Regions from separate parts of the Pseudomonas sp. P129 genome, predicted to be linked through region 3. Evidence: predicted binding sites of a transcription regulator. Region 3 holds the regulator's gene; each other region holds the start of a gene.
The links. The regulator FliA, encoded in region 3, starts transcription of late flagellar genes. The targets are predictions, from matches to a motif close to CTAAAGTTTNNNNNNNNNNNGCCGNTAA.

Region 1 (3,297 bases), on a different contig from region 3:
GATTCTGGGCAGCAGCTTTCCGTACCGGAATTTCTACCCTGAAAAAGCCGATATCATCCAGATAGACCTCGATCCGACTCAGATCGGTCGCCGTACGCCGGTGGCGCTGGGTCTGGTTGGTGGGGTGCGGGAAACCCTTGAAGCGCTTCAGCCAAAACTGAAGCCGCATACCGATCGCCGTTTCCTCGACAAGGCCCTCAAGCATTACGCCAAGGCCCGGGAAGAACTGGACGAGCTGGCCACTCCGACGCCGGATGGCGCGCCGATTCACCCGCAGTACCTCACTCGACTGGTCGACGAGCAGGCGGATGCCGATGCGATCTTTACCGTCGACGTCGGTACGCCGACGCTGTGGGCGGCGCGCTACCTGCACATGAACGGCAAGCGCAGTCTGCTCGGCTCGTTCAACCACGGCTCGATGGCCAATGCCTTGCCGCAAGCTCTGGGGGCCAAGGCTGAACACCCGGATCGTCAGGTCATCGCCCTGTGTGGCGACGGCGGCCTGTCGATGTTGCTGGGCGACCTGCTAAGCATTCGTCAGCTGAACCTGCCTATCAAGATGGTGGTGTTCAACAACAGCTCGCTGGGCTTTGTCGACATGGAAATGAAAGCCAGCGGCTACGTGCCGCACGGCACTGATCTGCATGAAACCAACTTCGCCGGGATTGCCCTGGGCGCAGGTATTCTGGGCCTGCGTGTCGAGAACGCCGAAGAGCTGCCCGCCGCCTTGCGCAAGGCGTTCGATCATCCCGGTCCAGTGCTGATCGACGTTGTCACCGCCAAGCAGGAGCTGGGCATTCCACCGAAAATCAAGCTGGCACAGGCCAAGGGCTTCAGCCTGTACATGATGCGCGCGATCATGAGCGGACGCGGCAGTGAAGTGGTGGAACTGGCGAAAACCAACCTGCGTTAATACATTATAAAAACGTATCGGTTGAATAGAAAAAAGTTGCAACTTCTACCCACTGAGATTGTCACCGCTGTTACAGGTGACAATGTCGGTGTCTTTATATTTCCCTTCTCATCATGACCGCCCAAGGCGGTCATTTCTTTGTGGATCCAAACTTCGCTCACTCTGTGCTTATTGAGTTCGCTATTTGAACTAACAAATTCAAATAGTGGGTAAAGCTTCCCGGCAGACAGCCGAGACAGTGATACGGGAGCAAGACCGGCTACGGCAGGCTGATTACCGAACAGTCCCTGGCGACAAAAAAACGTCGACGCTACAGAACGTTACGCCCTGGATATTCTTTATAGAAAAGTCTGCATGTCATGAGGTCTGCAATGCTTAGAAATGCTCCTTTGAGTATGAAACTGCTGCTTATTTTAATATTCCCCCTATTGGGCTTCCTGGCCTTCGCAGGTCTGTTCGTTGCTGACAAAAGCGAAAATCTCGGTGATATGAGGCGCGCGGTGACAGCCACCGCGGTTGCACAGAAACTGAGTAACGTGGTCACCACCATTCAGCGTGAGCGCGGCGCCAGCGGCGTGTTTCTGGGCAGCGGCGGCAAGTCCATGCAGGATAAGCTGAAGGCCTTTCGTCAGGAAACCGACAAGGCGATAAGCGAGATGCGCACCCAGTCGACCGACGGTATTCCCAGCCCCGACAAAGTCTACCGCGCACTGGATGACCTGACCGCGCTGCGCCTCAAGATCGATACGCTGGGGATCAACAACACCGAGTCCTCTACGCGGTTCACCGACGTTATCAAAACACTCGTCGGGTTCTCCTATTCGCTGGAAGCGAGTATCGAAGATCCGGAAATACTGCGTGGCCTGAGTTCGCTCAACCAGTTCGTGGATATGAAGGAGCGTGCCGGTCGCGAGCGCGTACTGCTCGTTCAGGCGTTCAACCAGAACCGCTTTGATGCGCCACTGTTATCGCGCTTCAGTCGTAACCTCGGAGAGTTCTCCGGCTACCTCGAAGCCTTTCAACGCTGGTCCCCTGAAGTATTCAAGACCAAACTCAATGATGTCATGCAGCAGCCGGGCTCGCTGGAAGTGGCCCGCTTGCAACGTCTGGGCTTCGATACCCCGATGGGTGATCCGCTCAACGTCAAGCCGGAAGACTGGTTCAACCTTGCCACCGCACGTATCGACATGATGGCCAATGTAGAAGCAGAGCTTGGCCAGAACGTCGTCGGCCTGGCAACGGATGCGCGCAGCTCCGCTCAAAGCAGCCTGTACGTGGCGGTTGCCATCGTTGTCCTGATGCTGATCGTGGTGCTGTGGCTGGCGTCGGTGATCATCCGCAACATCAAGGTTGCGGTTGTCGATGTGAACCGCACGCTGATGGCACTTTCCACACGTGATCTGACCGCCCGGACCCGTTATGTCGGCAAGGACGAGTTCGGCGAGATCTCGCGCAATCTGGACAACATGGCGCAACAGATCAGTGATGTCATCCGCGACATCGGCAGCGCCACGGCACAGGTTGCCACCGCCGCCGAGCAGTCTTCCGCAGTGGCGTTGCAAACCAATCAGAACGTGGCGCAACAACGCCAGGGCACTGATCAGGTCGCCACTGCCATCAGCGAGATGAGTGCCACGGTGAAGGATGTAGCACGCAGCACCACTGACGCGGCCGAGATGTCGCAGCGCGTCAACAACAGCACCCTGCAGGGCAAGACCGAAATCGACAACACCATCGGCCTGATTCAGGGGCTCTCGGTGCAGGCAGAAGAGACTTCACGGATCATTGATGAGCTCAAGGGCGAGAGCAACTCGATCTCCTCGGTGCTCGATGTCATTCGTGGCGTCGCCGACCAGACCAACCTGCTGGCGCTCAACGCAGCCATCGAGGCTGCGCGTGCCGGCGAGCAGGGGCGTGGTTTCGCGGTGGTTGCCGACGAAGTGCGCAATCTGGCCAAGAAGACTCAGGACTCTACCGTCAGCATCCAGAAAATGATCGCCAACCTGCAGTCCGGTTCAGAACGCGCTGCCGCGTCGATGCAGGAAACCCTGGGCAAGGCGCAGGAGGGTGCCAGCAACGTCGTACGCGCTGGTGAACTGCTGGAAGAAATTGCCGAGGGCATCGCGACCATCAGCGACCGCAACATCCAGGTCGCTTCGGCCGCTGAAGAGCAAAGCCTGGTGGCCGAAGAGATCCACCGCAATGTCGACGACATCAACTCGCTGGTCATCCAGGTCAGTGCCGGTGCCGAGCAGACCGCCGTCACCAGTCGCGAACTCGCGCGTCTGGCCGAGCAGCAGCAGGGGCTGGTGGGACGGTTTAAAGTGAGCTGACGATAAGGGGTTTGTTGGGTGTTCAGAGGCCTGGGAGCGTTAGCTCTCGGG
Region 2 (3,297 bases), on a different contig from region 3:
TGCTGCCTTGATCCGCGCAACGACCCTGGCCGCCAGATCATCAGGCCTGAATTTCGCGAGAAAATCATCCGCGCCGACTTTCTTGACCATCGCCTGGTTGAATACCCCTGACAGCGAGGTATGCAAAGTGATGTGCATCTTCTGCATGCGTGGATCATTGCGTATTGCTGCGGTAAGGGTATAGCCATCCATCTCCGGCATTTCAATGTCGGAGATCATCATCAGGAACTCTTCTTCAGGTTTTTTGCCTTCTGCAACCATCTTGAGCAGGTAATCCAGCGCCTGACGACCATCGTTGAGCGCTACGACTTCCACCCCGACGGTTTCCAGGCAGCGGCTCACCTGCTTACGGGCCACCGACGAGTCGTCGACCGTCAGCACACGCAGGGAGACAGCCTTGTGCTGAACCTCGGCGTCAATGACACCGACCGAGATTTCTTCGGACACTGGCGCGACTTCGGCGAGAATTTTCTCGACGTCGATGATTTCCACCAGCTGGTTATCAACCCGGGTCACGGCGGTCAGGTAATGATCGCGCCCGGTGCCCTTGGGTGGTGGATGAATCTCTTCCCAGTTCATGTTGACGATGCGTTCGACAGAATGCACCAGAAAGCCCTGAACCTTGGTGTTGTACTCGGTAATGATGACGAAGGAATTAACCAGCGAAATCATCCCCGTGGAACCTGTCGCCATTGCCAGATCCATGATCGGGATCGTGCCGCCACGAATATTGGCCACGCCCCGAACGATCTTGCTCGATTTGGGCATGATGGTGAGTTTCGGGCATTGCAGTACTTCTTTTACCTTGAAGACGTTGATCCCATAGAGCTGCTTGCCGTCGAGACGGAACAAGAGCAGCTCCAGGCGATTCTGACCCACCAGCTGAGTTCGCTGGTTTACCGAATCCATTACACCTGCCATGCCGAACCCCCTTACAAAATGACCGCCGCCCAGACACCAGATCAACAAGCGGCACGGGCTTTGCTATTTATTACTTCATGAACGCAAAGACGACAATTTCTCGACACCTCGCATTAGAAACCCGCAGGCTTCTGTGCGCAATCGCCCTGCTGTGCCTTTCCAGCACGGTGACCCTCGCTCGTGCCGAGAATTTCACACTGCCTGAGCAGCTTATCGGCGTCACCCAAGGGTTTCTTGAGTTCACAGTAGAAGACTATTTGGCAACCAACCAGATTGACGGGCGTCATGAGATACAGGTCAAGCAGCTCGACCCGCGTTTAAGGATGGGTGCCTGCGACAAGGATTTGACAGCCACACTGGAAAGTCCTCGCCCGGTTGGCCGGGTTACCGTGCGGGTACGCTGCGAAGGTTCTTCGCCCTGGACGGTGTTTGTGCCCGCCCAGGTGTTGCTGTATCGCAACGTCGTGACCGTGATGCGCCCGCTCAAACGTGACGCGATCGTCACCGAAGAAGACGTCGCGATGCGCGAGCGGGATGTCAGCAGCCTGGGTCAGGGTTTCCTGGCATCGCTGGATCAGGCAGTCGGTCAGAAGGTTGTCCGACAGATGGTCATCGACCAGGTCATCACCCCGGTGGCGCTTGAGCAGCCACAAATGATTCACAAGGGCGATCAGGTGGTGATCATCGCCCGCAGCGGCTCGCTGGCGGTGCGCATGCCCGGCGAAGCGATGTCCGATGGAGGCTTCAACGAACAGATACGGGTGAAAAACCTCAATTCCCAGCGGGTGATCAAGGCAAGTGTCACCGGCCCAGGGCAGGTGGAAGTCGCTATGTAGTGCATTGATGGTGGCGCGAAGGGTGTGTTTTTTTTAGACTGCGGGGAATGCCCGACGGCAAATGTCGTCTATTGGGAAGCTTTCTCACAATCAGCCTAAAGTTTGATGGGGGTTGGCCGAAAACAAGGCAAGCGTCCAAACACCCAGAGGTTTTTTCAATCATGGTCATAGATTTCAGTCGCCTTAACAACTCACAGTCTGTTGCCGGTGCTTCACGTACCAGCGCCAGTAAAGACACCGCCAAAACCGATGCTCCAGCCCCTGCCGTCACCGCAGGTGTCAAAAGCACCGGGGAAACTTTTTCCTTGAGCAGTGAGGCTCAACAGTTGCAGAAAATCACGGACAAGCTGACCGATCTGCCAACCGTCAACAGTGCTCGGGTTGCCGAGCTCAAACAGGCCATCGCCGACGGTAGTTACACAGTGGACAGCAACCGTGTCGCCAGCAAACTGTTGAATTTCGAAACCCAACGCTAAGCCAAGGCTGGCGCTGGATATTCTGGACGCTTAAAAACCAGAGCATGCGATGCAAGACACTACTTTGCTGCAGATGATCACTGACGACATGGTTTCGGCCCGACAGCTTCTTGAGCTGTTGCAGGCCGAATCACTGATTCTTCACGGCCGCGACATGGGCGAGATGGAGCAGGTGCTGGCGCAGAAACAGGCGCTGGTCATTCTTCTCGACCAGCATGGTCGCAAACGTAGCCAGGTGCTTGCGGGCATGGGGCTGCCTGCCAATCGCAGTGGTCTCCAGCAACTGGCCAGCCAGTCGGATATCGGTGAGCAATTGCTGCTGGCCGCCGACGAACTGAATACGTTGATCAACGAATGCCAGACGCTCAACGAGCGCAATGGTAGTCTGATCCAGTTGCAACAGGTCAGTACCGCTCACCAGCTTCGCATCCTGAACGGTGGCGATACGCCTACACTCTATGACAGCCGCGGATCGACTGCGCTTAGAGCAAAACCACGCCCTCTGAGCCAGGCGTAACTTCCTGTATCAAGGTTTCGTGCATAGTGGCAGAATGCCTGCTGTTGCGTTGCCGTAGTATTTTGCCTGGAGATTCAAGAACGTGAATGGCTCAAGCGCGGACGATGCTCCGCAGCCCCCGAAGGTTCTCAATACACCTTTGGAAATTGCCGCTAACCTGCGGCTGCTACTCGAGAGTCATGATCCTCTGATCATTACCTTTCACGAGCGTCCCCAGCGCTTTCAGAGTTATCTGCTTGAAGTCGACCGTGACAACAACGTCATGGCCCTCGACGAAATGATCCCCCGCGATGGCGAACGCTTTCTGAGCAACGGCGAATCCTTCCGTGTCGAAGGCTTTCATGACGGCGTGCGGATTGCCTGGGAAAGTACTGCGCAGATGGACATCCTCAGCACCGACGGTCAACGCATGTACCGCGGCCCGATGCCTGAGGAAGTGGTTTATCACCAGCGCCGCAACGCCTTCCGGGCCGCGCTGAAGCTGGCGCAGCTGGTCGACGTCGAAATCGGCGGTGACCGCCTGAAATTCACACTGGCTGGCAAGCTG
Region 3 (3,297 bases):
CCTTGGGCGCATCCTCAACGTACCGGTCACCCATATCGATCCTGGCCAGTCTCTGGTTCAGGCGCTGGAACCGCTGCTGCGCAAGCGCGTGGTGCTGATTGACACCGCCGGCCTGCAGGCCAGTGACCCTGCGCTGCGCATGCAGCTGGAAAGCCTCGCGGGTCGTGGCATCAAGTCGCGCAACTATCTGGTACTGGCAACCACCAGCCAGAAGCAGGTGCTGACAGCCGCGTATCACAGTTACAAACGTTGTGGCTTGGCCGGATGCATTCTGACCAAGCTTGATGAAACAGCCAGCCTCGGTGAAGTCCTGAGCCTGGCGATCAGTCACGAATTACCTGTGGCCTACCTCACGGACGGACCACGCATTCCTGATGACCTGCATACCCCGCGTCGTCATCAACTGGTAAGCCGCGCGGTGAGTGTGCAAATGCAGGATGAGCCTAGTGAAGAAGCAATGGCTGATATGTTTGCTGACCTCTATCACACCCCTGGCAAGAGAGTGGGTTAAGTGATGGATATTATTGGAATGTCCCTGCGTCAACGGTCTGCCATGCGGTGTTCATTTGCGCACGTGCAGCCCTCGATGTGGTTTCGGTCTACGCAAGACAAGGTAAAGAAATAACATGGGCAGCATGCATCCCGTACAGGTTATCGCGGTGACCGGTGGCAAAGGTGGCGTCGGTAAGACTAACGTGTCAGTGAACCTTTCACTGGCCCTCGCCGAGCTCGGCCGTCGCGTCATGCTGCTGGACGCCGATCTGGGTCTGGCCAATGTCGACGTGCTGCTTGGGTTGACGCCCAAGCGCACGCTTGCCGATGTCATCGAGGGGCGTTGTGAGTTGCGCGACGTGCTGTTGCAGGGGCCGGGCGGGGTTCGGATCGTACCCGCTGCGTCCGGCACCCAGAGCATGGTGCATCTGTCGCCCGCTCAGCATGCCGGCCTGATCCAGGCGTTCAGCGAGATTGGCGACAACCTCGATGTGCTGGTGATCGACACAGCCGCCGGTATCGGCGAGTCGGTGGTCAGCTTCGTGCGCGCCGCTCAGGAAGTGCTGCTGGTGGTGTGCGACGAGCCCACGTCGATCACCGATGCCTACGCCCTGATCAAACTGCTCAACCGCGATTACGGCATGAACCGCTTCCGGGTGCTGGCCAACATGGCACAGAGCCCGCAGGAAGGGCGCAACCTGTTCGCCAAACTGACCAAAGTGACGGATCGTTTTCTCGATGTTGCGCTGCAGTATGTAGGCGCCGTGCCGTACGACGAATGCGTACGCAAGGCTGTACAGAAACAGCGCGCCGTTTACGAAGCATTCCCGCGTTCCAAATGTGCACTGGCCTTCAAGGCCATTGCCCAGAAGGTTGATACCTGGCCGTTGCCAGCCAACCCGCGGGGTCATCTCGAGTTCTTCGTTGAGCGACTCGTTCACCAGACCAGTGCAGGGCCTGTGCAATGACTGCGAGCGGCTACCAGATGTACAGCAAGACTTCCCGTAATTCACAATACGAGTTGATCGAGCGCTATGCGCCCTTGGTCAAGCGTATCGCTTATCATCTGCTGGCGCGCTTGCCGGCCAGCGTGCAGGTCGAGGATCTGATCCAGGCCGGCATGATCGGCCTGCTTGAAGTCTCCACCAAGTATGATTCCACCAAGGGTGCGAGTTTCGAGACCTATGCCGGCATCCGCATCCGTGGTGCGATGCTCGATGAAGTGCGCAAGGGGGACTGGGCGCCACGCTCGGTACACCGCAATACGCGCATGGTGAGTGACGCAATTCGGGCAATTGAAGCTAAAACCGGCCGTGACGCTAAAGATCACGAGGTTGCGGCCGAACTCCAGTTAAGTCTCGATGATTACTACGGGATTTTGAACGATACCTTGGGCAGCCGCCTCTTCAGTTTCGACGACCTGCTGCAGGACGGCGATCATGAAGGGCTGCACGAGGATGGCGCAAGCGGTTCGCTTGAGCCGTCGCGCGACCTGGAAGACGAGCGCTTCCAGGCTGCGTTGGCCGATGCAATTGCCAATCTGCCAGAGCGTGAGCGTCTGGTGTTGGCGCTGTACTACGACGAAGAGCTGAACCTCAAGGAAATCGGAGAGGTTCTGGGGGTCAGCGAATCTCGGGTCAGTCAGTTACACAGCCAGTGCGCAGCTCGTTTGCGAGGGCGTTTGGGGGAGTGGCGAGCGCGTTGACAGGCAATGTGCGGTCTATGGCCGCGCGTTGACTGCAAGCCGGCTGTGCAGAGCGTTACGTGGTAACAGGATGGACCCGTCAGAAGCCTGTCAGGCATTGCCTTGATGGGCTTGTTTCTCAGGTCTTTGCCTGTTGTTGTGCCAAGCCCGTCGTCGTTTCGTACAGCCGGGGGTGTGCTGTGCCAGTATTGAGTGAACAGCGTGTTCAGGTGCTGAACGCGTTAAAGACTGCTTGGAGGTCGAATTGGACAAGAACATGAAAATCCTCATCGTTGATGACTTCTCAACGATGCGGCGGATCATCAAGAACCTTTTGCGTGATCTGGGGTTTACCAACACATCGGAAGCGGATGATGGTCTGACCGCATTGCCGATGCTGCAGAGCGGTGCCTTTGACTTTCTGGTGACGGACTGGAACATGCCTGGCATGTCCGGTATCGATCTGCTGCGCGAAGTCCGCAAGGACGAACGCCTCAAGAGCCTTCCCGTGCTGATGGTCACTGCCGAAGCCAAGCGTGAGCAGATCATTGAAGCTGCCCAGGCTGGGGTGAACGGTTATGTAGTCAAGCCATTCACTGCCCAAGCCCTGAAAGACAAGATCGACAAGATCTTTGAACGCGTCAATAGCTGATGCAAGCCGCGAGGGCGCTATGGATAACAATGATTCGATGGCCGACTTTGAGTCGACCTTAAAAAGACACGCGCAGGAACTTGTCACCAGCCTTGAAAAGGGTCGTTTTGGTGACGCTGTGCAACTGATCCACGAACTCAATCAGACACGCGACCGCGGCCTTTATCAGGAAGTGGGCAAGCTGACTCGTGAGCTGCACAGTGCAATCGTAAACTTTCACATTGATCCGCACATGCCTCAAGCCGAGGAAGTGTCGCAGATCACGGATGCTACCGAACGCCTGTCGTATGTGGTGAGGCTGACCGAGAATGCGGCCAACCGCACCATGGACCTGGTGGAGGAGAGTACGCCGGTCATGAACGGCCTGAGTTCCGACGCCAAGGCGTTGAGCGACGACTGGGGACGTTTCATGCGCCGCGAAATCGGTGCCGAAGAGTTCCGCGAGCTGGCCAAGCGGGTCGATGGTTTT
Region 4 (3,297 bases), on a different contig from region 3:
CTTTCTTGACTTTGGGGTACAGGCGTTCGGACAACTTTTCAAATACGGTACTTCGATGGCGTGCAGGTACGAAACGCATGAAGAAGTTCAGGTAGCCGTTGATGAACATCCGCTCACGCAACGCATTTATGAAGACTTCGACCGAGTCGTATTCCTTCAGCGGCGCAACGGGGTCATCCGGGATATACACCACAATCCTTTCTGCCTGAGTGGCAATATCCCGGTCTTTGCCAATCACCAGAAGACCGGTTAGTTCGATATCGCCCAGGCACAGTACGCTGCAGTTGACCGGCCTGTTATCAAGTCGGACATGTTGCTTGCCGTCGAGAAACTCCAGTAATGCGCTTTGCAAATCCGGGCCGATCTGCTGTTGCAGGGAGGCCATCTGCAACTGCAGCCGGATCGACGATGCCTCCAGTTGCATGAAGCTCTGGCGCAGTCTGGATGCCGCAGCGTCTGCAGTTTCGTCGGGGCTCGAAGGCCTGCTGAAGACGGCCTGGATATGCGCCTGATATTGGCCGCCCAGGTCCAGCTCACGGCACAGCGCCGCAAAGCCGGTCGGGGAGAGCGGCAGGGACTTTCCGCTGATCTGTGGGCCGATGATTTCAAACGAAGAAAACACCTGGGCCTTGAGGCCGGTGCTGGAATCCATTGCGCCCGGAACTGTTTCCCAGGCTTCGAAGTTCTGCAACGCGGCCTTGAGCAGGCTCTGGGTCGCGGCCTTCAGGGCAATGTTTGCCTGCGTTAGCGGGTCTCTGGATGCCGTATTGAATGATTGGTCGACCCGCGCACGACTGGCATGGAACAGCCAGGTGTCGGCGACGTCCACCTGCAGTCCGAAGCGATCCTTGATGGCGGCTGTCAGCAGGGGCCTTGCGAAGTCCTCCAGCGTCGACAGGCGATCCAGCGTCGGACGAACCTGTTGCTCGTACTCGCGGTGCTCGGCGTACAGGCGCTGCAGCTCGGCGAGCTGATCAGGGTTGGACTTGCGTGCGCTCGCCAGCCATTGCACGGGGCGCCGCGAAGCCTTGCGCAAGGCTGCATGGGTCGCCGGCTCGGCCTGAAGCAGCCACTCGGGGGATTTGTCTTTTATCAGTTGCAGATGCGGGAGTGCAGGAGCCTTGCCCGACGGAGATAGATCCAGCATTTAAGTGCCTTGTCGTGAATGAACAGGCGACAAAGCTTACGGCCGCGACTTGCCGTGCAAGTGCTAACTATCTATGTACTCCCGCTGTTTCTGAAGACCGTTGCTCAAGTAGTGGTGGCGATGGCCGACAAGACATGAAGCGGGACGAAAGAGTGGCGATCGATAGCGGCCGTGACTTCGTTCTGTATTACCCATGTAACGTTTTACGGCTGGGCTATACTCACGCCGTTTGGGCCGTCCGTCGGTCCGCTTCTTGAACACGGCCCGACGCCGTCGTTGAACTCTTGAGGGCTGACTGTGAAGAACTGGACCTTGCGCCAACGGATTCTGGCGAGTTTCGCCGTCATCATCGCAATCATGCTACTGATGGTCGTTGTATCTTATTCACGGTTGTTGTCCATCGAGTCCAGCGAGGAAGATGTGCGTCTCGATGCGTTGCCCGGCGTCTACTACAGCACCCTGGTGCGCAGTGCCTGGGGCGAGAGTTACATCCGCACGCTGGAGCTGATTGCCGAAGGGCAGGGGCGGCCGCTGACCAAGCAGGAAAAGGATCAGTTCAAGGGGTTTGAAGACGCCCTTCAGTCGCAGATGGACGGCTACAAGAAATCCATCTTCGATGACACGGACAGGGCCAGCTTCGCGGTGTTCGAAAAGCGCCGCGAGGTCTATTCGCGCATGCTTGCCGACGTTCACGCCAAGTACGAACGCGGTGATTATGCGGGCGCTCGCGATGAGTTTTACAACGAGCTCAATCCGGTCTGGAGCGAGGGCCGTCTGCAGCTCAGAGACCTGATCGTTGCCAACAAGCAACTGGCTGACCAGTCCACCACCAATATCGTCAACGCTGTGCTGGGTGCCAAGATCAGCATGGTGCTCTCTCTGCTGATCGCGGTCATGGCGGCGGCGGCCTGCGGGCTGCTGCTGATGCGCTCGATCACCTCTCCGATGCAGATGATCGTGAGTATTCTGGACGTCATGCGCAAGGGCGATCTGAGTACCCGGCTGAACCTGTCGCGCAAGGACGAGTTCAATGCGGTCGAGACCGGCTTCAACGACATGGTCTCCGAGCTCACCGCGCTGGTAGCGCAGGCGCAGCGCTCTTCGGTACAGGTCACGACCTCGGTCACCGAGATCGCTGCAACGTCCCGCCAGCAGCAGGCTACCGCCACCGAGACCGCGGCAACCACCACCGAGATCGGCGCGACGTCGCGGGAAATCGCCGCCACTTCGCGGGACCTGGTGCGGACCATGACCGAAGTCACTTCGGCGGCAGACCAGGCTTCGGTGCTCGCCGGTTCCGGCCAGCAGGGCCTGGCACGCATGGAAGACACCATGCATCAGGTGATGGGCGCTGCCAATCTGGTCAACGCCAAGCTGGCGATCCTCAACGAGAAGGCCGGCAACATCAATCAGGTCGTCGTCACCATCGTCAAGGTCGCCGACCAGACCAACCTGCTGTCGCTCAATGCCGCCATCGAGGCCGAAAAGGCCGGTGAATACGGTCGCGGGTTTGCAGTGGTGGCCACCGAGGTGCGTCGCCTGGCCGACCAGACTGCCGTCGCCACGTATGACATCGAGCAGATGGTGCGGGAAATCCAGTCGGCGGTGTCTGCTGGCGTGATGGGTATGGACAAGTTTTCCGAAGAGGTGCGCCGCGGCATGTTCGAGGTCACTCAGGTCGGCGAGCAATTGTCGCAGATCATCCATCAGGTTCAGGCGTTGGCACCCCGTGTGCTGATGGTCAACGAAGGCATGCAGGCTCAGGCCACCGGCGCCGAACAGATCAACCAGGCGCTGGTGCAACTGGCGGATGCCAGCAGCCAGACCGTCGAATCACTGCGTCAAGCCAGTTTCGCCATCGACGAGTTGAGTCAGGTCGCGGTCGGGCTGCGCAGTGGCGTTTCGCGTTTCAAGGTCTGAACGATCAATGAGCGATCACTCGCCGAGGCGCAATGGCCCGCCACTGACCGCCAGCAAACTCTTTCTGCTGTTTTGCATCGGCGAAGACCGCTATGCGCTGGACGCGACCGAGATCGCCGAAATCCTGCCGCTTGTGAAGCTCAAGACTATTGCCCGGGCACCTCACTGGGTGGCGGGAATCTTCGCCCATCGTGGCGAGATCGTTCCGGTGATCGACATCAGTGCGCTGA

Region 1: KBY02_RS08380 (methyl-accepting chemotaxis protein) is a predicted target of FliA. The motif match lies at 1,123-1,150, and genes of this name have one in related genera.
Region 2: flgM (flagellar biosynthesis anti-sigma factor FlgM) is a predicted target of FliA. The motif match lies at 1,853-1,880, and genes of this name have one in related genera.
Region 4: KBY02_RS16770 (methyl-accepting chemotaxis protein) is a predicted target of FliA. The motif match lies at 1,251-1,278, and genes of this name have one in related genera.

What each region holds. Positions count from the first base shown of each region.
Region 1 covers NZ_JAGPYS010000002.1:724,743-728,039, reverse strand. The annotation lists gene poxB (ubiquinone-dependent pyruvate dehydrogenase) at 1-913, shown strand, start outside; gene KBY02_RS08380 (methyl-accepting chemotaxis protein) at 1,285-3,246, shown strand.
Region 2 covers NZ_JAGPYS010000001.1:1,269,900-1,273,196, reverse strand. The annotation lists gene KBY02_RS05560 (chemotaxis protein CheV) at 1-921, opposite strand, end outside; gene flgA (flagellar basal body P-ring formation chaperone FlgA) at 999-1,757, shown strand; gene flgM (flagellar biosynthesis anti-sigma factor FlgM) at 1,919-2,233, shown strand; gene KBY02_RS05545 (flagella synthesis protein FlgN) at 2,283-2,750, shown strand; gene KBY02_RS05540 (flagellar brake protein) at 2,833-3,297, shown strand, end outside.
Region 3 covers NZ_JAGPYS010000017.1:58,810-62,106, reverse strand. The annotation lists gene flhF (flagellar biosynthesis protein FlhF) at 1-511, shown strand, start outside; gene fleN (flagellar synthesis regulator FleN) at 627-1,460, shown strand; gene fliA (RNA polymerase sigma factor FliA) at 1,457-2,197, shown strand; gene KBY02_RS24735 (chemotaxis response regulator CheY) at 2,454-2,828, shown strand; gene KBY02_RS24730 (protein phosphatase CheZ) at 2,848-3,297, shown strand, end outside.
Region 4 covers NZ_JAGPYS010000006.1:279,853-283,149, reverse strand. The annotation lists gene KBY02_RS16775 (NEL domain-containing protein) at 1-1,147, opposite strand, end outside; gene KBY02_RS16770 (methyl-accepting chemotaxis protein) at 1,445-3,067, shown strand; gene KBY02_RS16765 (chemotaxis protein CheW) at 3,075-3,297, shown strand, end outside.